Regions from separate parts of the Lacticaseibacillus boliensis genome, predicted to be linked through region 2. Evidence: predicted binding sites of a transcription regulator. Region 2 holds the regulator's gene; each other region holds the start of a gene.
The links. The regulator CtsR, encoded in region 2, represses protease genes until heat stress. The targets are predictions, from matches to a motif close to TTGGTCAAAAAAGGTCAAANA.
Positions count from the first base shown of each region.

Region 1: a site for CtsR is predicted at 5,813-5,833, ahead of clpB (ATP-dependent chaperone ClpB). Genes of this name have one in related genera too.
Region 3: a site for CtsR is predicted at 2,912-2,932, ahead of ACYVRB_RS02240 (ATP-dependent Clp protease proteolytic subunit). Genes of this name have one in related genera too.

Region 1 covers NZ_BAAIHN010000002.1:78,698-88,593, reverse strand. Annotated here, with positions in the region: gene ACYVRB_RS01545 (DUF871 domain-containing protein) at 1-119, shown strand, start outside; gene obgE (GTPase ObgE) at 291-1,577, shown strand; gene ACYVRB_RS01535 (acyltransferase family protein) at 1,618-3,570, shown strand; gene rnz (ribonuclease Z) at 3,702-4,652, shown strand; gene ACYVRB_RS01525 (SDR family NAD(P)-dependent oxidoreductase) at 4,639-5,424, shown strand; gene ACYVRB_RS01520 (LapA family protein) at 5,442-5,777, shown strand; gene clpB (ATP-dependent chaperone ClpB) at 5,888-8,497, shown strand; gene rpmF (50S ribosomal protein L32) at 9,246-9,428, shown strand; gene ACYVRB_RS01505 (DUF1836 domain-containing protein) at 9,530-9,896, shown strand, end outside.
Region 2 covers NZ_BAAIHN010000010.1:23-9,918, reverse strand. Annotated here, with positions in the region: gene rpoC (DNA-directed RNA polymerase subunit beta') at 1-1,944, opposite strand, end outside; gene rpoB (DNA-directed RNA polymerase subunit beta) at 1,957-5,547, opposite strand; gene ACYVRB_RS06005 (ATP-dependent Clp protease ATP-binding subunit) at 5,862-8,348, opposite strand; gene ACYVRB_RS06000 (CtsR family transcriptional regulator) at 8,424-8,891, opposite strand; tRNA gene ACYVRB_RS05995 (tRNA-Pro) at 8,984-9,057, opposite strand; tRNA gene ACYVRB_RS05990 (tRNA-Gly) at 9,062-9,133, opposite strand; tRNA gene ACYVRB_RS05985 (tRNA-Arg) at 9,163-9,236, opposite strand; tRNA gene ACYVRB_RS05980 (tRNA-Leu) at 9,246-9,331, opposite strand; tRNA gene ACYVRB_RS05975 (tRNA-Gly) at 9,342-9,413, opposite strand; tRNA gene ACYVRB_RS05970 (tRNA-Thr) at 9,430-9,502, opposite strand; tRNA gene ACYVRB_RS05965 (tRNA-Leu) at 9,507-9,588, opposite strand; tRNA gene ACYVRB_RS05960 (tRNA-Lys) at 9,616-9,688, opposite strand; tRNA gene ACYVRB_RS05955 (tRNA-Val) at 9,710-9,782, opposite strand; rRNA gene rrf (5S ribosomal RNA) at 9,794-9,896, opposite strand, start outside.
Region 3 covers NZ_BAAIHN010000003.1:40,833-50,728, reverse strand. Annotated here, with positions in the region: gene gap (type I glyceraldehyde-3-phosphate dehydrogenase) at 1-826, opposite strand, end outside; gene ACYVRB_RS02245 (sugar-binding transcriptional regulator) at 864-1,901, opposite strand; gene ACYVRB_RS02240 (ATP-dependent Clp protease proteolytic subunit) at 2,256-2,846, opposite strand; tRNA gene ACYVRB_RS02235 (tRNA-Arg) at 3,060-3,131, opposite strand; gene ACYVRB_RS02230 (MarR family winged helix-turn-helix transcriptional regulator) at 3,178-3,630, opposite strand; gene whiA (DNA-binding protein WhiA) at 3,785-4,732, opposite strand; gene ACYVRB_RS02220 (gluconeogenesis factor YvcK family protein) at 4,737-5,771, opposite strand; gene rapZ (RNase adapter RapZ) at 5,768-6,655, opposite strand; gene ACYVRB_RS02210 (HdeD family acid-resistance protein) at 6,810-7,352, opposite strand; gene uvrA (excinuclease ABC subunit UvrA) at 7,500-9,896, opposite strand, start outside.

The DNA.
Region 1 (9,896 bases), on a different contig from region 2:
CGCTAAAGCCGATGCCAAACGATGGCCGGGTCAATGTTGTCGGCCATGTCCATCCAGACGAACTTTTCTTATTAGATTACCTCAAACCGTGGAGCGGGTTTACGATGACTGAAGCCTGAATCCGCCGCCATGGCACCGTTACCAGACAAACAGCCTCGCCAAGAATCCTTGGCGAGGCTGTTTGTCTGCGCTTGTGGCTGGTATAATGAAACGAGTATGGTCGCATTGCAATGCAGCTTAGTTTTCGTTATGATATATAGACTATAAACACGGGCTAACAGGAGGATGTTATGTTTGTCGATCAGGTGACAGTTGAAGTACAGGCCGGCAAAGGCGGCGACGGCATGGTCGCTTTTCGGCATGAAAAGTTTGTGCCGTTTGGCGGACCTGCCGGCGGTGATGGCGGCCGCGGAGGAAGCATCATCTTCTATGTTGATGAAGGGCTACGGACGCTGATGGATTTTCGCTATCAGCGACATTTTAAGGCCAAGCACGGCGGCAACGGGCAAGGCAAGTCGATGTACGGGCGCAAGGCAGAAGACCTGCGCGTGGCGGTGCCGGCTGGCACGACGGTCACCGACGCGGACACCCATGAGCTGATCGGCGATCTCACCGAACCCGGTCAAGAGCTGGTTGTCGCGCGCGGCGGTCGTGGTGGGCGAGGGAATATCCATTTTGTCTCGCCTAAAAACACGGCGCCGGAAATTGCCGAAAACGGCGAGCCGGGCACGCATCGTTACGTCCAGCTCGAGTTGAAGGTGTTGGCCGATGTCGGGCTGGTGGGTTTTCCTTCTGTTGGGAAATCGACGTTGCTGTCAGTGGTCACGTCAGCCAAGCCCAAAATCGCGGCTTACCAGTTCACGACACTGGTGCCTAACCTAGGCATGGTGCAACTTGACGACGGCACGGATTTTGTCATGGCTGATCTGCCTGGTCTGATTGAAGGGGCCTCGACCGGGGTCGGTTTGGGAATCCAGTTCCTGCGGCACGTTGAGCGCACGCGGGTCATCTTGCATCTGGTTGAGATGGATCCTAACTCCGGTCGCGAACCGATTGAAGACTACCATCAAATTCGCCAAGAGCTGGCGACTTATGATGATACGATCTTAGAGCGGCCACAGCTGGTGGTGGCGACCAAACTCGATCTGCCTGGCGCCCAAGAGCGTTTTGCTGAATTCAAGCAGGCGTTGTTGGCCGAAGGCGTCGATGAAGGTGACATCTTTGAGATCTCCAGCATCACCCACGCCGGCGTGACGGATCTGATGCACAAAACGGCCCAAGCCTTGAAAACGGCGCCGGTCTTTGTGCCTAAGGCGATCCAAGAAGCCGCTGACTATCAGTTTGAAGATCACACCGCTGATATTCATGTCGAACGCGACGATGACGGCGTGTTCGTCTTGACAGGCGAGAAGCTCGAACGGGCCTTCCAGATGGCTAACTTGGACCATGACGATGGGGTCGTGCGCTTTGCTCGCCAGTTGCGTGGGCTCGGTGTCGACGACGCTTTGCGGGCGGCAGGCGCCCAGCAAGGTGATCTGGTGGCGATCGACGACTTTACATTCGAATTTGTAGAATAATCACCCAATAGGGGGGTGATTAAAAAAGGCGGGTTACAAATTGGCAACTAACAAAAGGAAACCGCGGCGGTATATCACCGGCTTTGACGGCTTGCGGAGCCTTGGGGTCTTTGGGGTGATCTTGTATCACCTGCGGCCGGACCTATTCCGCGGTGGTTATCTGGGTGTTCCTATCTTCATGGTGGTGTCGGGTTATCTCATCACCGATGGCTTATTGACGCAGCTTGATCGTTCTGGCCGCATCGATCTGAAGACGTTTTTCCTCAAACGCATTCGCCGGCTCTATCCCGGCTTGGTAGCTGTGTTGTTCGCGACCAGCGCTTATATCGCGCTGTTTGCCCACAACCTGTTACATAACCTGCATCTGGTGGTGCTGGCCAATCTGACGTATGTCTATAACTGGTGGCAGATCGCCCACGGGGAATCGTATTTCGCCAGGTTTGCCGGCGCTTCACCGTTCACCCATCTGTGGACGCTGTCGATCGAAGGCCAGTATTATCTGATCTGGCCGTTCATCGTCTGGGGCCTGGTCTTCTTGGTCAAAAACCGTAGCCGGATCTTCAACACGGTTTTCTTACTGGCGGTGATCAGTGCCGTGTGGATGTTCATCTTGTATCATCTGACGATGACCGGTCCGACCAGCGATCCCAGCCGGCTGTATTACGGCACCGACACCCGTGCTTTTTCGATCTTGCTAGGCGCGGCGTTGGCCTTCATCTGGCCGAGCGCACACTTGTCACTGCACATTGGCAAACGCCAAACCCAGATGCTCGATGGCATCGGAGCCGTGGCGTTGGTCGGGATGCTGGCGATGGTGTTGTGGCTGAGCGACCAAAGTGCCTTCTTATATCAAGGCGGGATGTTCTTGTTCTCAGTCTTGACCACGTTCTTTGTGGCGGTGGTCGCCCATCCCGGTGCGCACTGGAACCGGTTCTTGACGAATCCGGTGTTCACCTGGATCGGCCGGCGCAGTTACGGGTTGTATTTATACCAGTTTCCAGTGATGATCTTTTGGGAAAGTCGGTTTCAAAATGCGGCTGACCACCAGCTGCTGTATCCGGTGTGTGAAGTCATCATCATCGTCTTGTTGACGGAGTTGTCATATCGCTATATCGAAACGCCGCTGGCCCACTTTGATTTCCGCCAGACCAAGACCTTCTTGGTGAACTTTGTCCATGGCAAGACTCACGGGGCCGCGCGCGTTGTGCCGGTGGTATCGGCGTTGATCATGCTCGTCGGGGCGGCTGGATTGGTCATGGCGCCTGGCGCCAAGTCGACGGCAGATTCATCGCCTCTGGCCAAGCAACTGAAGAAAAATAAAACGGCAACGAAGGCCAAAAAGGCCGAGCTGGCTGAGGCGCGCTCGCGCAACTCGGCATCGGCTTCGCTGGCCAAAAACCGCAAAGCGTCGTTGAGCTTGTCGATTTCGGCGTCGAAGACGGCGGAATCCAAGGCCAAGACGCATCCGGTCAACCGCGAGTTTGAGCGCTACGGGCTGTCGCAGGTCCAGCTCCAAAAAGCCCAAACCTTACAGGTCACCCTGATCGGCGACTCGGTCATGCTCGACGGCAAACCCTTGTTGCAACAGCTGATGCCTCACGCGTTTGTTGACGCGGCGGTATCCCGGCAGATGGTCGATACGATCAGCACGGTGTCGCAATACGCCGCCAGCGGCGCTTTAGCCGACAAGGTCGTGATCGGGCTGGGGACCAACGGCCCGTTTTCCGCGGCGGATTTTGACAAGATGATGGCCACGATCGGCAGCAAGCGGCAGGTCTATTGGATCAACGTGCATGTGCCGACGCGGACTTGGCAAAACCAGGTCAACGATTTGCTGCACACGGAACAAAACAAGTATCACAACCTGCATGTGGTTGACTGGTACCATGTGGCGACCGGCCATCCCGACTGGTTCTACAGGGATCAGGTACACATGAATCCAACCGGCAATCCGTACTATGCCACCACGGTGGTCAAGGCGTTGCTGAAGTAAATGTCGAAGACGGTGGGGGTGTGGCGCAATGAAGCGGCCATGCCCCTTTCATTGCGCCTGAGGGAAGGCGCGACTGCCACGCGGTGTGGTACACTGGATGCAAATGAAATTTATAGAATAGGAAGTACAGCATGGAAATCGAATTCTTAGGCACCGGCGCCGGTTCGCCTTCTAAAACGCGTAATGTGTCGAGTCTGGCGTTGAAGCTGCTCGATGAGCGCAACGAGGTATGGTTGTTCGATTGTGGGGAAGGGACCCAACATCAGATCCTCAAAACCACGATCCGGCCGCGCAAGGTGACCAAGATTTTTATCACACATCTGCATGGCGACCACATCTTTGGACTGCCGGGATTCTTGGCGAGCCGCGCCAATCAAGGCGGCGAAGCGCCGCTGACGATCTACGGCCCTGAAGGCATCGAGCGCTTCGTCCGCACGAGCCTGCAGGTGACTCAAACCCGGCTGCCATACAAACTGAACTTCAAGCTGTTGGCCAATCCTGGCTTGGTGTTTGAAGACACGACCTTCAAGGTGACGTTTGACACGCTGGATCATCGCATCCAGAGTTTTGGCTTCCGCATCGAAGAAAAGCCGCACGAAGGCGTGCTGCTGATCGATAAGGTGAAGGCCGCAGGGATTCCGAGCGGGCCGGTATACGGGAAGCTGAAGGCCGGGTTGACCGTGACGCTGGCCGACGGTCGGGTCGTCAATGGGCAAGATTTCATCGGCCCGACCCAACCCGGCCGCACGGTCGCGATCTTAGGCGACACCCGCAAAACCGCCCACACGCTGGAATTGGCCGCAGACGCTGATGCTTTAGTGCACGAAAGCACCTTTGGCCCGGATGAAGCAAAGCTGGCCCACCAGTATTATCACGCGACGAATATCCAGGCGGCCAAGCTCGCCAAAGAGGCCAACGTCCATCAACTGTTGTTGAACCATATCTCCGCACGTTATGTGGGCAAAGGGTCGGCAATGCTGGAAAAGTCTGCGCAAAAGATCTTCGCCAACACGCATGTCGTGCATGATCTGGAAGCCGTTGAGATCCCATTCCACAAGGAGGTCCCTCATGTCGTTAGCTGATCAAGTAGTCGTCGTCACCGGTGGCTCATCGGGGTTGGGCAAAGCCATCGGCCTGGAAGCCGCCAAGCGCGGAGCCACTGTTGTCTTTTTGGCCCGGCGGCGAGAGCTGTTGGGCCAGGCGCAGGCAGAAGCCAGCGCGTATTCCGGCAAGCCTGCGTACGCTTATGCCTTAGACGTCGGGGACCCAACGGCGGTGGAAGCGGTGGTTGGCAAGTTGCAAGCCACTGTCGGCCAAGTCGATGTCTTGGTCAACGCCGCGGGGTTCGGGCATTTTGCCAACGCGTTAGACACGCCGATGCCGCTAGTGGAAGCGATGCTGCGCACCAACGTTTTGGGCACGATGTACATGACCCAGCTGGTCGGCAAGCAGATGATCACGGCCGGCCACGGCCATATCGTCAACATCGCCTCGATGGCAGGCAAAATCGCAACGCCAAAATCGGCGATCTATTCCGCGTCGAAATTTGCGATTGTTGGTTATTCCAACGGCTTGCGGCTCGAGCTACGGCCGTATGGGGTGCGGGTGACGACGGTCAATCCAGGCCCGATCGCCACCGAGTTTTTCAAAGCTGCCGAGGCGCTGGATTACTTCAAGTCGGTTGACGCGATCGCGCTGGATCCACAGAAGCTGGCCAAGCGGATCGTCAACGCGTTCAACCGCCCGGTGCGTGAGATCAACGCGCCTGCGATCATGAGCTTGGCGGCGGCTGGGTATACGTTGTTCCCGCATCTCGGGGATTGGCTGGCTGGTGGGGTCTTTAACCAGAAATAAGGGTTTGGAGGAGACAGATGAAAAATCAACAGCGTTTGATTGTCGGCATCGTGCTGGCGCTAGTCTTGATTATTTTTGCGTTACTCAACGGGCAGGCTGTTACCGTGAACTTCTTCGGGGCGATGGTCCACTGGCCGCTGATCGTGGTCATCGTGGTGGCGGTGTTGATTGGCGCGTTGATCGCTGTGCTGATCACGACCACCAGCAACGCGAAAAACCGCAAGGCCTTGAAGCAGTTGCAGGCCGAAGTCGATGCGCTGCACACAGACGTCGACAAGCAGATCGAAGCAGCGACGGCGCCTTTGAAGGCAGAAAATCAGAAGTTGCAAACGCAGCTTAAGGCTAAAGACTGAGATAAAATCGACCGGGAGACCGGCCGATTTTTACGTTTCTGACCTTTACTGACTATTACGAAATTGTTACAATGATAACGATAAGAAATGTCAAGAAGGGAGCACTCTCCATGAATCCAGATAAGTTCACCCAAGCGGTCACCGAAGCCTTGGCGGCCGCCCAACAGATCGCGCAGGTACGGCACCACCAAGAAATCGATGTGCCGGAAATGTTCAAGGCGATGGTTCAGCCCAATCAATTTGCCAGCCAGGTCTATCAAGAAGCCGGCATCAACCTTGACGGCTTGAACGCCGTCATCGACAAGGCGCTCGATGATGAGCCTGTGGTCGAAGGCGCGACGCAATACGGGCAAAATGCCAGCCAGAGCCTTTATCAGCTGTTTTCTGCCGCAGACCGCGTCCGTGAACAGCTTGGGGACGAATATATCGCCACCGAGGCCGTTTTGCTTGCGTTGTTCGATCAGCAATACTTAGCCATCACCAAGTATCTACTGGATAACGGCTTGACCCAAAAGAAATTGCGCAAGGTCGTCGACAAGCTGCGTGGTGGGGCCAAAGTCACCTCCAAGACGGCAGAAAACAACTACCAAAGCCTGAAAAAATACGGTACTGATCTGGTTCAAGAGGCTCGCAGCGGCAAGATGGATCCGATCATCGGCCGCGACGATGAGATCCGCGATGTGATCCGGATCTTGTCGCGCAAAACCAAAAACAACCCAGTGCTGATCGGCGAGCCCGGGGTCGGGAAAACCGCGATCGTCGAAGGCTTGGCGCAACGGATCGTCCGCCAAGACGTGCCGGACAACCTCAAGGATAAGACGATCATCAGCTTGGATATGGGTAGCCTGCTTGCCGGGGCCAAGTACCGCGGCGAGTTTGAAGAACGCTTCAAAGCCGTGCTCAAAGAGGTCCAGCAGGCGGAAGGCCAGATCATCTTGTTCATCGACGAGATCCACACCATCGTCGGCGCCGGCAAGGCCGAAGGGGCGATGGACGCCGGCAACTTGCTCAAGCCCATGTTGGCACGCGGCGAGTTGCACCTGATCGGGGCGACCACCTTAGACGAGTACCGAGAAAACATCGAAAAAGACAAGGCCTTGGAACGCCGCTTCCAGCGAGTGTTGGTCCAAGAGCCAAGCGTCGAAGACACCATCTCGATCTTGCGGGGGCTCAAAGAGCGCTTCGAGATCTTCCACGGCGTTCGGATCCACGACGCGGCCTTGGTCGCCGCGGCGACGCTGGCGGATCGCTACATCACCGATCGCTTCTTGCCCGACAAGGCGATCGACCTGGTCGATGAAGCCAGCGCCAACATCAACGTCGAGATGAATTCCCGGCCTACAGAACTCGACGTGGCCGAGCGGCGGCAGATGCAGCTGGAAATCGAAGAACAGGCGCTGACCAAAGAAACCGATGCGGCTTCGCAAAAACGCCTCGAGCAACTGCGGCACGAACTGGCAGATCTCAAAGAGGAAACCAACCGGCTCAAGGCTCAGTGGGACGCGGAAAAGAAAGACATCAACGCCGTCAACGACAAGAAGGCTGAAATCGACAAGGCCAAACACGAGCTGGAAGACGCCCAGGCCAAATACGACCTTGAAACTGCTGCGCGCCTGCAACACGGTACCATCCCGCAACTGCAACAAGAGCTTGCGGATATGGAAAAGGCGGACCGCCCGGATGAATGGCTGGTGCAAGAATCGGTCACGGAAAATGAAATCGCCGCTGTGATTTCGCGGCAAACCGGGGTGCCGGTCGCCAAGCTGGTGCAAGGCGATCGCCAGAAGCTGATGCACCTGGCAGACAATCTTCACAAGCGGGTCGTCGGCCAAGACGAAGCGGTGACCTCGGTCGCAGATGCGGTGCTGCGCTCTCGCGCGGGGTTGCAAGACCCGAGCCGGCCGCTGGGGAGCTTCTTGTTCCTCGGCCCGACCGGGGTCGGTAAAACCGAGCTGGCCAAGACGCTGGCGGATGCGTTGTTTGATTCAGAAAAGCACATGGTCCGCATCGATATGTCTGAATACATGGATAAGATCAGCGTTTCGCGGCTGGTTGGTGCCGCACCTGGGTATGTTGGGTATGAAGAAGGCGGACAGCTGACCGAAGCCGTCCGGCGCAATCCCTACACGATCGTGTTGCTCGACGAAATCGAAAAAGCCCATCCAGACGTGTTCAACATTTTGTTGCAGGTCTTAGACGACGGCCGGTTGACCGACAGCCAAGGGCGCACCGTGAACTTCAAAAACACGATCATCATCATGACCTCCAACCTCGGTTCGGAAGCCTTGCTCGACGGGATGGCGCAAGACGGCACGATTTCAGACGAGCGCCGGGCGCAAGTGATGAAGCTGGTCCAAGGCCACTTCAAGCCAGAGTTCTTGAACCGGATCGATGACATCATCATGTTCAACCCGCTGCGGTTGCAAGATATCGAAAAGATCGTGATGAAGGATCTAGAGCACCTCAATAAGCGCTTGCAACAACAAGACATCACGCTAGACGTGACGCCGGCGGCCGAAGAGTGGCTGGCAGACAAAGGCTACGAACCCGCCTACGGGGCGCGGCCGTTGCAGCGTTTGATCACCAATGCGGTTGAAACGCCGCTGGCCAAGAAGCTGATCGACGGTAGCATCTTGCCGCAAAGCACCGTTTCCTTAGGCGTCGAAGAGGGGAAACTCACCTTCGCCACCAAGGCGCGTGAGGCCCAGCCGGAAGACTGAGCGATCTCCAAAAAATAAGCGTACCGACATCTCGCCCAAGTGGTGGGAGATGTCGGTACGCTTTTTTAGGCACGACAAAGACACGTTTTGAGGTACCAAAACGTGTCTCGGCAGGCCAATTCTTGCCTAGCTCTTCGTTGCTTTTATTCATCTTTATTGGTGGTACGGTTCGATTACCCTGTCCTTGCCGTGGTATGGTCACACAGCTTCATGGCGCGTGCGCTCTGGGTAGTAGGATCCCGGCACGAGGCCGACGAACCCGATCCAGTATGCCCCCAAGGAAGCAAGCGACCCTGCAGTGCCGCTTCAAGGAGACACGATGAATTCGTTATCAAGATAACACGTGTACAATCTAAATGCAAGCGTTTTGACGAAAAAATTTAGATTGGTCTATGTGTCGTCAATGTCGAAATATCTGAATATTTCGGCATAAAAACTCAAATTATATCAAATTGGTTTATAGTCTTGATGGTATTGGTGAATAACAGTAACCACGGCTGATACCGACACGAGCGGAAATCTTGAAGCCCGGCGAAAACAGCGGCCTGCCGAGGCGTGAAGGCGGATCCAGTCACTGTTGGCGGAAATCTTCTGTTAAGGTCTTGCCTTGACGGCCATTTTCTAGTAATATAAGGGTTGCTGTGATAGTCTATTGATTATCCAATGCGCCGGATGCAGATTTGCCTTGCATTTTCTGAATTGTCCGGTATAGTAGAAAAGAAATCTAATACAAAGGGGTTTTCCGCTCATGGCAGTTCCAGCACGCAGAACTTCAAAGACCAAAAAGCGTATGCGCCGTGGCCACATCAAGTTGAATGTGCCTAATTTGCAATTTGATGCAACGACCGGCGAATATCGCGTTTCTCATCACGTATCACCTAAGGGTTACTACAAAGGTGCCCAAGTGATCAAGAAAGACACGAACGCTTAGTCAAAAATACCAGCCCGACGGTTGGTATTTTTTTGTGCAATTGGACAATCTGGTTTTATGTACCAGCTAACATGGTATACTGGGTACAGGAGATGATCAATATGGCAACACAAGCAGCATTTGAGACTTATCTGGCCAAGTTGCAACAGGCCAATCTACCGCGGTGGACGGACCTGCCGCAATTTGATCTGTATATGGATCAAGTCGTCCAGTTCGTCAACGAGATCGTGACGCCTTTGGGCCTGGATCCGTTGACGGCGACGATGGTGAACAACTATGTCAAAAAAGGCGTGATTTCGGCGCCGCTGAAGAAGAAGTATCACCGCGGCCAGTTGGCCAATATTTTGGTGATCGCGATCTTGAAGCCGGTGTTTAACCTCGACACGATCGCGGCAGGGATCAAGTATCAGCTGATCGATCGCCAACCCGCCCAGGCCTTTGACGCGTTTATTTTGGCGTTCATCGGGG
Region 2 (9,896 bases):
GTAGCCCAAGGTCTTCATGTCATCCAGCAGATCAGAGGTCCGCTGCACCTTGTAAGTCTTGAAGACTTCCGCAATGATATCAGACAAGAAGCCCTTCTTGAACGGCAGGATCAACGGTGCGTCGGCAAGGTAAGCATGGATATCTTCACCAGCGTCCATGAAGTACTTATCCGGTACGCCGTTGACGATGTTGTCTTGTGTCGGCTCGTTCAAGAATGGCAATTCGTGTGGCAGGATCTCGTTAAAGATCACCTTACCCACGCTGGTCACCATGATCTTGTTACGTTGGTCATCGCTGAACGGCTTGTTAGGCATCGAGTTGACAGCCAACCCGATTCGGCTGTGCAAGTGCACGTAACCGTTTTGCAAGGCCATCAAGACTTCGTTGGCATCTTTGAAGATCATGCCTTCGCCTTCGCGGCCTTTTTGTTCCATCGTCAGGTAGTAGTTCCCCAAAACGATATCCTGAGAAGGCGTTACGATAGGCTTACCATCTTTAGGGGCCAAGATATGGTGCGCCGCCAGCATCAGCAGACGTGCTTCAGCTTGAGCTTCATCAGATAACGGCACATGGATCGCCATCTGGTCCCCGTCGAAGTCAGCGTTATAGGCTTCACACACGATTGGGTGCAGACGCATCGCTTTACCATCGACCAAGACTGGTTCAAACGCCTGGATCCCCAGACGATGCAAGGTAGGTGCGCGGTTCAGCAGAACCGGACGTTCCTTGATCACGTCTTCGAGGACATCCCAGATGTCATCGTCTTCGCGATCGATCTTACGACGGGCGTTCTTGATGTTGCTTGCCATGTCACGGGCAACTAATTCCCGCATCACGAATGGCTTGAACAGCTCCAACGCCATCTGACGAGGCAACCCACATTGATAGAACTTCAATGTTGGGCCAACGTCGATAACGGAACGACCAGAGTAGTCAACACGCTTACCCAGCAAGTTCTGACGGAAACGTCCTTGCTTACCTTTCAGCATGTGCGACAGACTCTTCAATGGCCGGTTCCCCGGACCAGTGACCGGACGGCCACGACGGCCGTTATCGATCAAAGCGTCAACGGCTTCTTGGAGCATCCGCTTTTCGTTTTGCACGATAATGTTAGGCGCGTTCAAGTCGAGCAGGCGCTTGAGCCGGTTGTTACGGTTGATCACCCGGCGGTACAGATCGTTCAAGTCGGAAGTGGCAAAACGGCCACCTTCCAACTGAACCATTGGCCGCAGATCTGGCGGGATGACAGGAATGGCATCCATGACCATCCAAGCCGGATCGTTACCGGATTCCAAGAAGGCATCCAAGATGTCCAAACGACGGATCGCACGGGTCCGCTTTTGGCCTTGGGCGGACTTCAAATCTTCCTTGAGTTCCGCAACTTCTTGCGGCAAGTCGACTTGGCGCAAGAGTTCCTTGACCGCTTCCGCGCCCATCTTGGCGTTGAAGCCCATGCCGTATTCGTCACGCTTGTCGCGATATTCCCGCTCGGTCAGCAGTTGCTTGCGTTCCAAGGCGGTATCGCCTGGATCGATCACAACGTAGCTGGCGAAGTAGATCACTTCTTCAAGCGCACGTGGGGACATGTCGAGCACCAACCCCATGCGGGATGGGATACCCTTGAAATACCAAATATGCGTTACTGGGGCAGCCAATTCGATGTGTCCCATACGTTCGCGACGTACCTTGGAACGCGTCACTTCAACGCCACAGCGATCGCAGACGATCCCCTTATAGCGAATCCGCTTGTACTTCCCACAGGCACATTCCCAGTCTTTGGTCGGTCCGAAGATGCGTTCATCGAAAAGCCCGTCTCGCTCTGGCTTCAAGGTCCGGTAGTTGATGGTCTCGGGTTTTTTGACTTCCCCATAAGACCAAGAACGGATCTTGTCCGGCGAGGCTAAGCCGATTTGCATACTTTCAAACTTGTTGACATCAATCAAAGGGCTAACCTCCTATTTGTTATCGTCGCTAGATTGATCTGCGGCGGCTTGCGCAGCGGCTTCTTTAGCCTTTTTCTCTTCTTGTTCCTTGGCAAACTTCGCTAAGGCATCGACGGAAACAACATCGTCGTCTTCGTCATCCATGTCGCGCAGTTCAATTTCTTGCTTGTCTTGATCCAAGACCTTCATGTCCAGACCCAAGGCTTGCAATTCCTTGACTAACACGCGGAAGGATTCTGGTACCCCAGGCTTTGGAATCGGTTCGCCCTTGACGATGGCTTCATAGGTCTTGACCCGGCCAACCACGTCATCTGACTTGTAGGTCAGAATTTCTTGGAGGGTATAAGCGGCCCCATAAGCTTCCAAGGCCCAAACTTCCATTTCCCCGAAACGCTGGCCACCAAACTGAGCTTTACCACCCAGTGGCTGTTGCGTAACCAACGAGTAAGGGCCGATGGAACGGGCATGGATCTTATCGTCGACCATGTGCGCGAGTTTCATGTAGTACATGACCCCGACAGACACCCGATTTTCAAACGGTTCCCCAGTACGGCCGTCATAAAGAATGGACTTACCATCGCTGGCCATGCCACCTTCTTTGACCGTGGCCCAGAGATCTTCATCATTGGCCCCATCAAAGACTGGTGTGGCCACATGGATCCCCAAGTTACGAGCAGCCATGCCCAAGTGTAATTCAAGCACCTGGCCAATGTTCATACGAGATGGCACACCCATTGGCGACAGCAAAATGTCGACTGGCGTCCCATCTGGCAAGTAAGGCATGTCTTCTTCAGGCACAACGATGGAGACAGTCCCTTTGTTCCCGTGACGGCCGGCCATCTTATCACCAACTTGAATCTTACGCTTCTGGGTGATGTAGACCCGGACCATCATGTTAACGCCAGGAGACAACTCGTCGCCTGCTTCACGGGTGAAAATGCGGACATCTTGGATGATGCCGCCGCCACCATGAGGAACCTTCAGCGAGGTATCCCGGACTTCACGCGCCTTTTCACCGAAGATAGCATGTAAGAGCCGTTCTTCAGCACTCAGCTCGGTCACCCCTTTAGGCGTCACCTTACCGACTAAGATGTCACCATCACGAACTTCAGCACCGATGCGGATGATCCCGAATTCATCGAGGTCTTTGAGCGCTTCTTCACCGACGTTAGGAATTTCACGGGTGATTTCTTCAGGGCCGAGCTTGGTATCACGCGCTTCAGATTCGTACTCTTCAATATGAATTGAAGTATACGCATCTTCACGAACCAGCTTTTCAGACAGCACGATCGCGTCTTCGTAGTTGTACATGTTCCAAGTCATGAAGGCGATGATTGGGTTTTGCCCTAAAGCAAGTTCCCCATTTTCCATCGCTGGACCGTCAGCAATGATCTCGTCTGCATCAACGTGATCATGCAAGCGAACGATCGGACGCTGGTTGTAGTTCTTGCCGGCGTTAGACCGACGGAACTTCATCAACGCATACTTATCGAGCGCACCATCTTGGCGACGAATGCGGATCTCCTTGGCATCAACGAATTCAACTGTCCCAGCATGCTTAGCCAGAACCGCGATCCCAGAGTCATGCGCTGCCTTGTATTCCATCCCGGTCCCCACTAATGGGGCATGAGGATTGACCAACGGCACCGCCTGACGCTGCATGTTCGCACCCATCAAGGCACGGTTGGAGTCATCGTTTTCCAAGAAAGGAATGCAGGCCGTCGCTACGGCAACAACTTGCTTAGGCGAAACGTCCATGTAATCGACATGTTCAGCGGTGGTTTCGATGTTATCATCTTTAGAACGCGCCAAGATCGTCGCGTCAGCAAAAGAACCGTCGTCGTTCAGCTTGGTGTTCGCCTGCGCCACAACGTAGTTATCTTCTTCATCGGCAGTCAGGTAGTCGATCTTGTCGGTAACTTTATGATCTTCCCATGAAACACGCCGGTATGGCGTTTCGATAAAGCCATAAGGGTTCACGACCGCATACGAAGCCAGACTGTTGATCAGCCCGATGTTTGGCCCTTCAGGCGTTTCGATCGGGCACATCCGGCCATAATGGGTGTAGTGAACGTCACGGACTTCATAACCCGCACGATCACGCGTCAAACCACCAGGGCCAAGGGCAGATAAACGACGCTTATGGGTCAATTCGCCCAACGGGTTGGTCTGGTCCATGAACTGAGACAGCTGAGAACTACCAAAGAATTCCTTGATCGAAGCAACCACAGGCCGGATATTGATCAATTGTTGGGGTGTGATCGTGGTGGTGTCTTGGATCGACATCCGCTCACGAACCACACGTTCCATCCGGGATAACCCGATGCGGAATTGGTTCTGCAACAATTCACCGACAGAACGGATCCGACGATTGCCCAAATGGTCGATATCATCGGTAGAGCCGATGCCTTCTTGCAGGTTCAAGAAGTAGTTCATCGAAGCGATGATGTCGGCTGGAATCAGGTGCTTGACCTTCTTGTCAATATGGCCGTTGCCGATCATGTTGACAACTTTTTCTGGGTTGTTTTCGGAATAGACCTTGATCACTTGGATCGTCATCGGATCGGTGACGACACCTTGATCACTTGGTTGATACGTCACGGTCTTGAAGTCATCCTTGTCGAGGTATTCGCCCAAGGTGTCCATCACGTGACGGTCGATCTTGGTATCCTTGGCAACGATCACTTCACCGGTTTCCGGATCAGCGAGGGTTTCAGCCAAGGTGCGACCCAGCAAGCGGGTCTTCAGGTTCAGCTTCTTGTTGACCTTGTAGCGGCCAACGTTAGCCAGGTCGTAGCGCTTTGGATCGAAGAAACGCGCATACAACAGTGACCGAGACGAGTCAGCCGTCTTCGGTTCACCAGGACGTAGACGTTCATAGATGTCCTTCAAGGCTTCGTCGGTACGAGAATCCTCCGGCGTCTTGTGGACATCTTTTTCAAGCGTCAGCATCAAGGAATCGGAATCACCAAACATCTCGATGATGTCGGAATCGGAGCCAAACCCTAACGCCCGAACCAATTCGGTCATCGGGATCTTACGGGTCCGATCGATCCGCACATAGGAAATATCCTTAGCGTCGGTTTCGTATTCCAACCATGCCCCACGGTTAGGGATAACGGTCGTTCCCCAAGTCTCGCGAGAGTTCTTATCAATATCTGAATTGTAGTAAACACCAGGAGAACGAACTAACTGTGAAACGATAACCCGTTCTGCGCCGTTAATAATGAATGTCCCTTGATCAGTCATCAACGGGAAGTCGCCGAAGAAGACATCTTGCGACTTGATTTCGCCAGTTTCATGGTTGGTCAAGCGTAAGGTGACATGCAACGGTGCTGAGTAGTTGGCGTCGTGTTGGCGCGCCTCTTCAACCGTATACTTCGGTTCCAAGAGTTGGTAATCAACGTATTCCAAAGACAAGTTGCCTTGGAAGTCTTCGATCGGCATGATGTCGTCGAACATTTCCTTGAGGCCCTCGTCTAAAAACCATTGATATGAGTTGGATTGAATCTCGATCAAGTTAGGAAGATCGAGCACTTCTTTGATGCGGGAATAGGAACGGCGTGTTCGATGCTTACCGTAATTCACTAAATGTCCTGCCAAGTTGTTCACCTCTCATTAGATTTTCCGGTCGTCATCTGAGTAAATTTAATGTAAAAAAGATTAAATTTACGTTACATCAGCCGATACGAACCACATTTGGGCAAACAAAAACCCAAAAGCATGGGAGCTGGCTAGTTCCCACCGCCTTGGGTTCAATATGCGCGTCAGCGGACAATAGATCGCCAACACATGTGGTACGCACCGAAATGCAATTGCATTAAGAATACACGCTTATCGCATCAAAGTCAAGCGGCCACCGATCTGCTAGCCACACAAAAAGATGAGCCGCATAACGCGACTCATCTTCGCTAAACTCATGCCTTTACCGGTTCTTTAGGCGCCTCGGTAGGCTTCACCTTGAACGTCAGTTTGCCTTGCTTGGCGCCGATGGTGATCAGATCACCGGACTTAGCCTCTCCTGTTAATAACAGTTCAGACAGCTGATCTTCAACATCACGCTGGAGTGCCCGGCGGATCGGCCGTGCGCCGTATTCAGGATCGAACCCGGCTTTGGCGACCGTATCGATTGCAGCTGGCGTGATCTTGACGCGAATGTCTTGATCTGCCAAGCGGTGCAAGACCGTCTTGGCCATGATCTTGACGATTTCGTGCAACTCTTCCTTGCCTAATGAGTGGAAGACCACCGTCTCATCGATCCGGTTGAGGAATTCTGGCCGGAACGCCCGCTTGAGTTCTTCAAGCATCCGTGATTGCATGACCTTGAAGTCTTGGCCCGGTGCCTTAGCCCCAAAACCGACCTTCTTGTCATCGCGCAAGGCCGTGGCCCCGATGTTGGACGTCATGATGACGATTGTGTTGCGGAAGTCTACCCGCCGGCCCTTGGCATCAGTCAAGTAACCGTCATCGAGGACCTGCAACAGAATATTGAAGACATCTGGATGGGCTTTTTCCACTTCATCCAGAAGCACAACAGAGTATGGCTTGTTGCGCACTTTTTCGGTCAACTGGCCACCTTCATCATAGCCAATATAGCCTGGCGCTGCCCCAATCAGCCGACTCGTCGAGATCTTCTCCATATATTCGGACATATCGACACGAATCATCGCGTCTTCACTGCCAAACATTGCCTCTGCCAGCGCCTTGGCTAGCTCGGTCTTGCCGACCCCGGTAGGGCCAAGGAACATGAACGAACCGATCGGCCGGGTTGGATCTTTCAAGCCGCTCCGGGCCCGCCGGATAGCCCGTGCCACAGCACTAACGGCTTCGTCTTGGCCGACGACCCGTTCGTGCAAGACCTTCTCCAAGTTAACTAAGCGCTCGGATTCCTTCTTTTGTAACTGTGTGACAGGGACCCCGGTCCATTGCGCGACAACCTCTGCGACATCTTCGCCGGTCACCTGCACATCTTTGCGCACGCCGTTTTCGTCGGCATCGTCTGGCATCGCGTCGACCTTATCCCGCAATTTTTGTTCTTTCTCACGAATCTCTGCTGCCGCTTCGAAGTCTTGATGCAAGATTGCATCTTCCTTCTCCTTGACGGTGTCTTCCAGCTTTTCTGCAAGCTTATCGGCCTTGGTTGGCTTGTCTGCTTCATCCAGACGCACCTTGGCGGCAGACTCATCCATCAAGTCGATTGCCTTGTCTGGTAAGAAACGCGTGGTGATATAGCGTGAAGACAAGACTACGGCTTCATGCAACGCATCATCGGTGATCGTAACGCCGTGATGCGCTTCATAGCGGCCACGCAAGCCGTGAAGGATCTGTTCAGCTTCGTCTTCGGTAGGCTCAGCGATCGTGATGGTTGCAAACCGCCGCTCGAGCGCGGCATCTTTTTCGATATACTTTTGGTATTCGTCAAGCGTCGTGGCGCCAATCATTTGCAGTTCGCCACGAGCCAGTGCAGGCTTCAAAATGTTGGAGGCATCGATCGCCCCTTCAGCACCACCAGCGCCGATCAAGGTGTGCAATTCGTCGATGAACAAGATCACGTTGCCATCTTGATAGATCTCATCGATGATCTTCTTCAGTCTGTCCTCAAATTCACCACGATACTTGGTGCCGGCAACCAGTGATCCCATGTCGAGCATCATCAGCCGCTTGTGGCGCATATCTGCTGGCACGCTACCGGCCACGATCTTCTCAGCAAAGCCTTCGGCGATGGCAGTTTTACCAACCCCAGGTTCACCGATCAAAACAGGATTGTTCTTGGTCCGCCGGGCAAGAATCTGCACAAGGCGCCGGACTTCCTTGTCCCGACCAACCACTGGATCCATCTTATTTTCACGTGCCAATTGGGTCAGATCACGTGCCAAGTTGTCCAAAGTTGGGGTGCCTTGTGACTGCGGCCGTTGCTTGGCCCGTGCAGCCGCCCGCGGCTTCGCGCTTGCATCGGAGATTCCCATCTTCTTGAGCACCATCTGCCGGGTTTTAGATAGGCTGAGATCTAGGTTTTGCAGAATCCGCGCCGCCAAGATGTCATCTTCACGCAACAAGCCTAACAGAATGTGTTCGGTTCCGATCTTCAACGCGCCGAGCCGCTTAGCCTCGTCACCGGCAAAAGTTAAGATCTCTTTGCCTTTCGGTGAGTACGGCAAATAAGTGTCCGCATTCTTCGCATTCGTATCGACCGTGCCGTAACCGGTGAAGCGTTCGATTTCATCATGAACGTCTTCTTCGGAAACAGACAGCTGACGCAATGTCTTCCCAGCGATCCCATCTTGTTCCATGACCAAGGCCATCAACAGATGTTCGGTCCCCACAGCATGGTGGTGGAAATACTTCGCCTGCTCCTGCGCGATCATCAATACGTTTTTCGCCGATGGCGTAAACAGATTGTCCATAAGCACATTCCTCTTTTCATCACGCTATCCCTTTTCCCTTAAAAAAGGAATAGCGCGTAAACTCAGTAACCAATTCTATCTTTCATACTGCAAACTCTGTAAGAATGCAAGCAACAATCGCGCCCGCAATCGCTCCTCGGTATCCCGATCACCGACATTGAGGGTCTGGTGGCTCAACACATTCAACATCATATTACCGGCTTGTTGTTCGACCAGCCCTTCAGTGTACAGCTTTCGAATCATTGAGCGTGCGTCGACTTCGCGTACGCGATGCGGCATCTGGGCGATCATCCAAGTCACCAAGTCACAGTCCGAACGCATCTTCACCTTGACGATGCGAATATACCCACCACCGCCACGCTTGCTTTCAACAACATAGCCGCGTTCAGGCGTAAAGCGCGTCTTGATCACATAATTGATCTGTGACGGAACACAATCAAAGCGTTCAGCGACTGCGGCACGTCTGATCTCGACTTCTTCTTCTGCTTCCAGTAGCGCCTTAAGGTAGCGCTCGATCACATCCGTTACATTTTGGCTTGCCATCACGTCCCACCTTTTTCACTTTGACTAATGTTGACTTTAATTATACGCAAAAAAAATAAAAAAGCCACTGTCGGATGACAATGACTTCAATATCGGGAAAACGGGATTCGAACCCACGACCTCTGCGTCCCGAACGCAGCGCTCTACCAAGCTGAGCTATTTCCCGATTAAGCGGAAGACGAGATTCGAACTCGCGACCCCCACCATGGCAAGGTGATGTTCTACCACTGAACTACTTCCGCATTATATTCGGTTATGTCCTCATGGACGATGCACCCAGTAGGAGTCGAACCTACAACCTTCTGATTCGTAGTCAGACACTCTATCCAATTGCGCTATGGGTGCATATCATCATGCCGAGAGTCGGGTTCGAACCGACACGGTTATCACTAACCGCAGGATTTTAAGTCCTGTGCGTCTACCAGTTTCGCCATCCCGGCATAAATGAAAAGCGGAAGACGAGATTCGAACTCGCGACCCCCACCATGGCAAGGTGATGTTCTACCACTGAACTACTTCCGCATGAATATTTAATTAATGCCGACTAGAGGATTCGAACCTCCGACCCTCTGTTTACAAGACAGATGCTCTGCCAACTGAGCTAAGTCGGCAAGATGCGGGTGAAGGGACTCGAACCCCCACGGTAAAAACCACTAGAACCTAAATCTAGCGCGTCTGCCAGTTCCGCCACACCCGCAGATCTTTTTTAGTACTAATGGAAAAATGAGCCGTGACAGGCTCGAACTGTCGACCCTCTGATTAAAAGTCAGATGCTCTACCAACTGAGCTAACGGCTCAACTTAGGATCAAAGATCCAATGGAGGATACAGGGCTCGAACCTGTGACCCTCTGCTTGTAAGGCAGACGCTCTCCCAACTGAGCTAATCCTCCATAATATAACAGCGTGGCGGCTTCCTACCCTCGCAGGCAGTCACCCACCAACTACTCTCGGCGTAGAGAAGCTTAACTTCTGTGTTCGGCATGGGAACAGGTGTATCCTTCTCG
Region 3 (9,896 bases), on a different contig from region 2:
ATTCGTTACCTTCAGTGTGCTTCTTGATTGCTTCGTTGATCTGATCAGCAGTAACGTTTTTGGTCTTCAAGATGGAAACCAATTCGGTCAGGGAGCCGTCAACAACAGATACACGTTGTGCGTGACCCTGCAACTTGCCGTTCAGTTCTGGGATAACGATACCGATAGCCTTAGCAGCACCGGTGCTATGAGGAATGGTGTTCACAGCAGCGGAACGTGCAGCACGGAGGTTACCACCGCGAACAGGGCCGTCAAGCAGCATCTGTGTGGAGGTGTAAGCGTGAACCGTGGTCATGGTACCAACTTCGATACCGAATTCCTTGTTCAGGAAGTATGCCATCGGTGCAAGGCAGTTGGTCGTGCAAGAACCAGCAGAAACGATCTTGTCGTCGGAAGTCAAGGTGTCATCGTTAACGTTGTAAACGATGGTCTTGATCTTGCCTGCAGGAGCAGAGATCAGAACACGTTGTGCGCCAGCGTCCAAGTGAGCTTGGGCCTTTTCAGCAGAGGTGTAGAAACCGGTACATTCGAGGACGTATTCAACGCCGTCGTTCTTAACCCACGGAATGTTTTGAGCCTGAGGTTCAGCATAAACGCGGTATTCCTTACCGTTAACAACGATACCGTTGTCGGTCGCGCTAACTTCGCCTGGGAAAGTGCCATGAGTGGAATCGTACTTCAGCAGGTGAGCCAACATAGCTGGGCTGGTCAAGTCGTTAATTGCAACAACTTCGATGTCGCCAGATTGTGCGCCTAATTCGAAGATGCGGCGGAAAGCCAAACGACCGATGCGGCCGAAACCATTGATACCAATTTTAACAGTCATGCTAAAATTTCCTCCTTTAGGAAATAAGAGTTTTATTCTAACGGGTCTCCCCAGTTAAAATCGAGTTTGCAGCACCGACGTCCGTGATTAACCACGTACGGCTCGGTGCGTTGTGCATGTATGCGGCGATCGCCTGGGCTTTAGAACGTCCACCAGCAATCGCAAACACATACGGGATATGATCAAGATCCGGAATGGTCAAGCCAATTCTTGGGATCTTGTAAATAACCTCGCCTTCGCGATTAAAAAACGTGCCGAAGGTTTCTGAAACTGCATGTTGCTCACGCAGTTTCTGTAAGGCTGAAGGTGGCATAGACCGGCGTTTCGCCATGATCAATGCATCACCTATACTATGGATCACTACCTGCGCATTGTCAATCATTTGTAACACTTCTTGCACCGCAGGTTCCTTAAGAAGTGGTTGGTAGGTTTGCTCACTCACATTTTCTGGAATGTACAACACCTTGAAGCGGCTGTCGGTCGCTTCCGCCATGCTTGCAGCAACGGAATTGGCCTGGATGGCGACGGCTTCACCGACGCCTCCGCGTGCAGGAACAAACGTCAATTCCCGCCCAGTCGACAGTTTGTAGGTCAACTGTCCGGCGACTCTGGCCATTGTGCTACCGCCCATCACGGCGATAGTCAATCGTCCGGCAGGCAACACGACCTGCATCGTCGAATCGAGCAACTTACCCATCTCATCAAGCACACGCACGCTTTGATCAGCGTCGCCGTTGACGATCAGGCAATGATCGATGCCAAGCTTTGCGGCCAGACGCTTCTCATCATCCTTGAAGCCGAGTAATTGGTTCATCAACGTCTCAAGGCCTTGGAACACGTCCAAACCTTTACCGGTCAAAACCATGCCTGACTTCGACGATTCGATCAACCCAAGTTGACGCAGATAATCACATTCTGTCCGCAACACGCGCTCAGAAATCTTCATCTGGTCTGCCAACGTGCGGCGCCCAACTGGTGCTAACCAGTTGATATACTGCAGGATCTGATAGCGCTTAGTCACGACGCCAACCAGATCTGGAGCGATGGCTTCGATCCAGCCGAATTCAGATTGCATCTTGCACCAACTTCCGCGGGTCGTTATTTGTCCAACGTAGTCAAACAGCGACCCATGCTGGGCAAAAAAATTAGGAATCTCAGAACAACTCTGCACTCCCTACCAACGTGTCTTATTATAACAACCCGCCAAAAGCCGTGCAAGCCAAAACCCTCAAGAAGTCGCACATCTTCTTTCAGATGGAATGTTTTGTTCAGCAACGGACCCGGCATTCGCGATGCAAAGGCTTTCTCGATTTGCAATTCCGCCTTTTTAGATGAAAACGTTCGGGGGTATTCTCACGGGGTTTTCATTTTCAAGCATCCATCGCACACAAAAAGCGTGCATCGCGGCACGCCTTTTGATTCACTAAAATTACTTTTGATCAGCCTTGTCGACCAAGATATCATCGATCAGACCATAATCCTTGGCTTCTTGCGCAGTCAAGTAGTGATCACGTTCAGTATCGGCTTTGATCGTATCCATGTCTTTCCCAGTGGCATCAGATAAAATCTTGTTCAAGCTCAACCGTGCCTTCAAGATCTGTTCAGCAGCGATCTCGATTTCGGTTTGTTGACCTTGGGCACCGCCTAATGGCTGGTGGATCAAGACTTCTGAATGTGGCAAAGCAAAACGCTTGCCTTTAGTCCCAGCTGCTAACAGGACAGACGCCATGGAAGCTGCCATCCCGATCGCGATGGTCTGCACGTCAGACTTGATCAGGTTCATCGTGTCTAAGATCGCAAGCCCTGAGGTGATGACACCACCTGGTGAGTTGATATACATGTAAATATCTTTTTCGGAGTCTTGCGCGTCCAAGAAGAGCAATTGGGCGATGATGGAGTTAGACACCTGATCATTGATTTCGCCGGATAACATGATGATCCGGTCTTTGAGTAAGCGCGAGTAAATGTCGTAGGCGCGTTCGCCACGGCTAGTTTGTTCAACGACTGTTGGTACTAACATAATATTCCTCCTTGATTACCACGTGGGATTAGCACTCATTTGAATACAGTGCTAAGCATACGTCAAAAGTCAAAAAAGGTCAAACCCTACGTGGAAATTTTTTTACTGTCATAAGCATAGCACAGCCGCCAATCATCCAAAAAGAAATCAGCGTTTTTTTGCAAAAGAAAAACGCCTATCACTAGACGTTTAATCTTTCCGCTATGCGGTTTCTGCGCAGCCCGGGAGTCGAACCCGGATTTCGAGAACCGGAATCTCACGTGCGATCCATTACACTAACCGCGCAAGTACTTAATTATCTTACGCGATTCAGTTGCACTTTGCAAGTGATTTAGCCACGTAATTCTGCATCCGCCACTTCGCTCAGCTTGGCGTCGACATTATCGACCCCATCCTTGATCTTGCGGTATTCATCAACGGACATGTCGACTTTGTTGATACACGAGCCGACGTGTTGGTAGATGTCTTCGCGCAATGCTTCAGCCTTGTCGGTGAGGCTGACATCGACGCGGCGTTCATCGACGGTCGAACGCGAACGCGTGATCCAGCCATCTTTTTCCAGCCGCTTCATCAAGGGCGTCAGCGTCCCGCTATCTAATGAAAGCGTCTGGCCGACTTCCTTCACCGACATCGTGCCGTGTTCATACAGCGACAACAACGTGATGTATTGCGGGTAGGTCAGTTTGTACTGTGCGAGCGCCTGTGAATAGAAGTGGTTGAACTGCTTTTGCGCCTTGTAGATCGAAAAACACAGTTGCTCATCTAACAAAATCGGTTTTGCCATGGTGTTACCTCCCAAGTCTGTCCCAAATATATGAAAGCGATAAATTCACTCACAACTTATTGTACACGATTATCTGGACGTTGCAATCCGTTTGTATACAAAATAATTGCCGTCTACAACAGTAGGCGACAATTATTTCGACTATTATACACAATCATGCATCTTTGGGTTGTTGATATCCTTCGGCAATTTGGTTTAACTTGCGTAAACGGTGATTGATCCCCGACTTGGAAATCGCCCCGCTGGGCACCATTTCACCCAACTCTTTGAGTGAAACATCAGGATGGGCCAGGCGCAAGGCCGCCACTTCTCGTAGCTTTTCGGGCAACGTATCCAAGCCGACATGACTCTTCAGGTAGTTAATGTTTTCGATCTGCTTGTGCGCCGCGTCCACGGTTTTGTTGAGGTTGGCGGTTTCACAATTCACCAGCCGGTTGACGGAGTTGCGCATGTCGCGAACGATACGTACGTCTTCGAACTTGAGCATCGCGTTGGTCGCCCCGATCACCTGCAAAAAGTCAGCAATCTTCTCGGCTTCTTTGAGGTACACAATGTAGCCACTGCGTCGCTCGACGGTACGCGCGTTTAACCCAAAATCGTTCATGATCGTCAAGATGTCTTCGTTGTGATCTTGATACAAAGAGTAAACCTCGAGATGATAGCGCGAAGTTTCGGGATTGTTCACGGAACCACCAGCCAAAAACGCGCCGCGTAAGTACGACCGGCGCCGTTGCTCTTCGCCCATGATCTTGGCACCGATGGCGGTTTGAATCGACAGCCCACTTTGATCGAGGATATCCAGATCCGCCAGAATCTCGTTGACGCGGTTGCTCAGCCGCACCACGTATTGATTATTCTTCTTCAGCTTCATTTTCCGCCGCACGATCAGATTGGCTTCAACATGGTAAACTTGCTTCATTAACGCGTACAACCGCCGGGCGATCGCCGGGTTTTCAGTTTGCACGTTCAACACAAACTGATGGTTCAAGATTCCTAAGGTCCCGTTCATCCGGATCAAGGCAGACAACTCCGCCTTGGCATGTTCCGGGTGTACCTCCAGTTGCGTTAGCTCTTTTTTGACTGTACTGGCAAAACTCGCCATGTGCTCACCTCTTTTTCATCGTGCCGACCTGAAAGGCCAAGTTCAAGATCTCTGCGGCCACCTTGTCGCCATCGTGGAACACCCCGTGATCGCGCAGCTTCAAGAAGTCGGCCGAGATCACACGACACCCCATCTTGCGCAAGGCGGCATAATCGGAGGTCACCGGACTGGAGATTTCGTTGTACTTCTGGCGGTCGAGGTAATGTGCCGGAACGGGTTTGATGTTGACCAACACCGTATCGACAAAGGCCTCGCCAAGATGGTCATGCAACACCTGAACGTGCTGGGCATCGGTGAAGTTTTCCGTTTCACCTTTTTGCGTCATAATATTGACGATGTAGATGACCTCAGCCTTGGTTTGCTTCACCGCTTCCCCAAGGTTCTTGATCATCAAGTTGGGTAAAATGCTGGTGAACAAACTCCCAGGCCCCAACACGACCACATCAGCGTCCATGATTGCAGAAATCACTTCTTGTTCAGCGACAGGTTCCTGATGATCGTTAGGATCAGACTCTTCAACATGAACGCGACTAATCGTCTTGCCAGCCGCTGAAATCTCGGCTTCACCGGCCTGCGTGGTGCCATCGGTGAAGGTCGCGTGTAGCGTCAAAGGCTTGTTGGACGCCGGGTAAACATGTCCGTCAACATTGAGCATCTTCGACAGCACCTGAATCGCCGGGAAGATTCCTCCCTTCATCTCCGACAACGCCGCGATGATCAAGTTGCCAATCGCATGGCCAGAAAAGAAACTGTCGCTGGAGTTGAACCGGTATTGGAAGACATCTTGTTGGACACCAGGCATGTCCGATAAGGCCACCAAGACGTTACGGATATCGCCAGGCGGCACGACGTTGATGTAGTTGCGGATGACGCCGCTAGAGCCGCCGTCGTCGGCAACGGTGACGACCGCCGTCACGTCAGCATCTTGTTCGTGCAACGCCTTGACGATCACCGGCAAGCCGGTGCCGCCACCGATCACGACGACTTTAGGGCGTCGCCCGCGAATGACGCGAATAATTTTGTTTCCATTAACACTCATGAGCGATTCACCGTCGCTTTACGCTTATTGATGTCACGATGGGTGATATCGACCGGATAGGCTGCTTCAAAAGCATGGCCGATCCGCTCAGCGAAGGCGACGCTGCGATGCTGACCGCCGGTGCAACCGATGGCGATCGTCACCGCCGTTTTACCTTCTTGCTGGTACTGCGGCATGATCTCTGCGAGCATCGCGTAGAACTTCTGGTAGAACGATTCCGCCTGCGGATTATCCATGACATAGTCATACACGGGCTTTTCCAAACCGGTCTTTTGCCGGTATTCCGGCACGTAATACGGGTTTGGTAAAAACCGCACATCCATGACAATGTCAGCATCGATTGGTAAGCCGTACTTAAACCCAAACGACATGACTTCCAGGTGGAACGTCGGGTGCTCGGCCGATTTAAAGGTCACAAACAACTTCTCCCGTAGCTGACGCGGGCTGAGGTTGGTAGTATCGATCACCACCTGCGCACGGTTGCGTAACTCGGTCAGCAAACCGCGCTCTTTTTGGATGCCATCCATCAACCGGCCTTCCATTGCCAATGGGTGGCTACGGCGGGTTTCTTTGTAACGCGAGACTAATTCTTCATCGGTCGCGTCTAAAAACAGGATCTGCGAGGTGACAAACGCCGTTGAATCGAGGTTTGCCAACATGTCGATGACCTGGTCGTAGAAGGACTGCGCGCGCAGATCGACGACCATCGCCACTTTGGTGATTTTGCCGGATTCTTTTAAAAGCTCACCGAACTTCGGCAACAAGGCCGGTGGCATGTTATCGACACAAAAATACCCAAGATCTTCAAAAGACTGGATTGCTACGGTTTTACCGGCGCCAGACATCCCGGTGATAATTACCAGTTTCAAGGGTTGATCAGCCATACTATCCCCTCCATACGCGTCTAAGACGCTGTGATAGGTACGCTGGCAATTATAACATGCCGGGCGTGTCAATGACACACCCGGCTTTCGTTATCACACCAGCAAATAAAAGACCCGCGCACCAACCATTGGTTCCGCAGGCCAAAGCAAAAGCTTAAATATTGCGCCGGGCAAACGCCGTGATAATCGCATTGACCCCCCAGATGAAGAAGAACATGGCCAACAGTGTCACGATCCCGACGGCGGAAATCACTGGTTGCATAATAAACAGCAAGCCAACGAAGATAGACAACACATCTAACACGATGTTGATAACGAACCACACCGTCCCGGCTCGACGAAGATGACCGGCGTTAAGTAAGTTGGCAATACTATCGATCAAGAACCAAGCAGCGAAGAAATATGCGATCGCCAACACCGCGGTTTCCAGATTGAACACGAACAAGACCCCGACCACGATGTCCAAGATCCCGGCCAATCCAGATACCCAAGCCAACCCGCCGGTCAGTTCGCGCAACTTGGAAAATGCCGCCAGAGTCGCGACCCCGCGGATGATCGCGATGATTGCAAAGATAAAGCTCAGCGTCATCATCGTCGCGCCTGGATTGCGCCACATCACGATCGCCCCGATCAAAAGCGCGACGCCGGTGATAAATTCGCCCCAATCAAAACCCATTCTCGTTCGTTGACTAAACATAATATCCCTACTTTCATTGAGTTCCCTTTCATTGTACACGAAACCCTCTCCAAAACGAACCTGTCCAAATCCGTCAACTAAAAAAAGCAGGCGTCCGCACCCCCTTAGACCGGGTTTACAGACACTTGCCGTTGGCAATACTTACATTCACTTGTTAGCTTTGGCCGCCATCCGCGCCTTATCGCGTTCCAAAATTGGCTTGAGATACTGACCGGTGTAGCTGTTAGGCACTTCTGCGATCTCTTCCGGCGTCCCGGTGGCGATGACAGTACCGCCACCGTCGCCACCTTCAGGGCCCAGATCGATCAGCCAATCAGCGGTTTTGATGACGTCGAGGTTGTGTTCGATCACCAAAACGGTGTTACCTTCGTCAACCAACCGTTGCAAAACTTCCAGTAAGCGGCCGATGTCGTCGACATGCAAACCGGTGGTAGGTTCATCAAGAATGTAGAAATTCTTCCCAGTCGATAGCTTCTGCAGCTCAGAGGCCAGCTTCATGCGCTGCGCTTCCCCGCCGGAAAGCGTGGTGGCGCTTTGGCCCATGGTGACATAGCCTAGGCCGACGTCGATGATTGTCTGCAACTTGCGGGCGATCTTCGGGATCGGGGCAAAGAACTTCACAGCTTCGTCAATCGTCATGTCTAAGACGTCAGAGATGCTCTTACCTTTGTAGGTGACTTCCAGGGTTTCAGAATTGTACCGTTTGCCGTGGCAGACTTCACATGGCACGTAGACATCAGGTAAGAAGTTCATCTCGATCTTGATGATGCCGTCACCTTTACAGTTTTCACAGCGGCCGCCTTTGACGTTGAAAGAAAAGCGTCCTTGGGTGTAGCCGCGGAGCTTGGCCTCGTTGGTTTGGGCAAACAGCGCGCGAATATCGTTGAACACCCCGGTGTAAGTCGCCGGGTTAGACCGCGGTGTGCGACCAATCGGGCTTTGGTCGATATCGACCAGCTTCTCGATGTTTTCCCAGCCTAACAGCTGCTTGAACTTACCCGGCTTGTTGGAGTTACGGTAAAGCTTTTGCGCCAGCGCCCGCTTGAGGATCGAGTTGACCAGCGTCGACTTGCCAGAACCGGACACGCCGGTGACGGCAATGAACTTGCCAAGAGGAAAATCAACATCGATCTGCTTGAGGTTGTGGTCTGCGGCGCCGGTGATCCGGATCGCCTTGCCGTTGCCTTCCCGGCGTGTGGTCGGGACCGGAATGAACTTCTTGCCGGCGAGGTACTGGCCGGTTAGCGACTTGCGCGAGCGCATGACCTGCTTGGGTGTACCTGCGGCCATGATGTACCCGCCGTTGTCCCCGGCCCCGGGGCCAACGTCGATCAAATAATCCGCTGCCAGCATCGTGTCTTCGTCATGTTCAACGACGATCAAGGTGTTGCCGAGATCGCGCATCTTCTTCAAGCTGCGGATCAAGCGATCGTTGTCGCGCTGATGCAACCCGATTGATGGTTCGTCTAGGATGTACAACACGCCACTGAGATTCGAGCCGATCTGCGTCGCCAGCCGGATCCGCTGAGCTTCACCGCCTGACAGCGTGCCGGCGCTACGACTAAGCGTCAGGTAATCCAGCCCGACGTTTTCCAAGAACGTCAAGCGGTCGTTGACTTCCTTAACGATCGGCTGGGCAATGATCTTTTCGCCTTCACTCAACTGAATACTTTGAAAGAATGGCAGGGCATCTTTGATTGCTAGGTTGCTAGCTTCTGCGATGTCTTTGCCTTGTACCTTGACCGCCAGCGCCTGGCGATTGAGCCGCTTGCCGTGGCAAACCGGGCAGGTCAATGCGGTCATGTACTGGCGCATTTGATCGGAACCGAAAGCGTAGTTGTTGGAATGATACCGGCGCTCGACGTTGTTCATCACACCTTCAAACGGCGCGTCGACATCGCGCACGCCAAAATCACTGTCTGCATGAAAATGGAACTCCTTGCCGCCGCTACCGTACAGAACGAGGTCTTGTTGCGCCTTGCTCAGGTCTTGCCACGGCTTGTCCCGCGGAATCTTGAACGCGTCACAGGCCTGACGCAACATCGATGGGTAGTAGTTGGCCGTCGCGGAACTCCACGGCGCCACCGCGCCTTGATCGATGGTTAGCGTCGGATCGGGAATCACCAGATCAACATCGACATCGAGCTTCATCCCCAGCCCGTCACATTCTTCGCAGGCCCCAAAAGGCGCGTTGAACGAAAATAGTCGCGGCTCCAGCACCCCGATCGTGAAGCCACAGATTGGGCAGGCAAAATGTTCCGAGAACACCAGCGGGTCGCCGCCGATGACATCCACGGTGGCATAGCCTTCGCTCAGCCGCAATGCGGCTTCAAACGAATCAAACAACCGGCTGCGGTTGTCCGCGTCATCTGGCTTGACCACGATCCGGTCGATCACGATATCGATGTCGTGGTTTTTGTTCTTGTCCATCTCAAAATCAGCGGAGGCATCCATTACCTCACCGTCGACACGCATGCGGACATAGCCTTCGCGCACGATCTTCTCTAAGACCTTCTTGTGTGCGCCTTTTTTGTGGCGGACGAT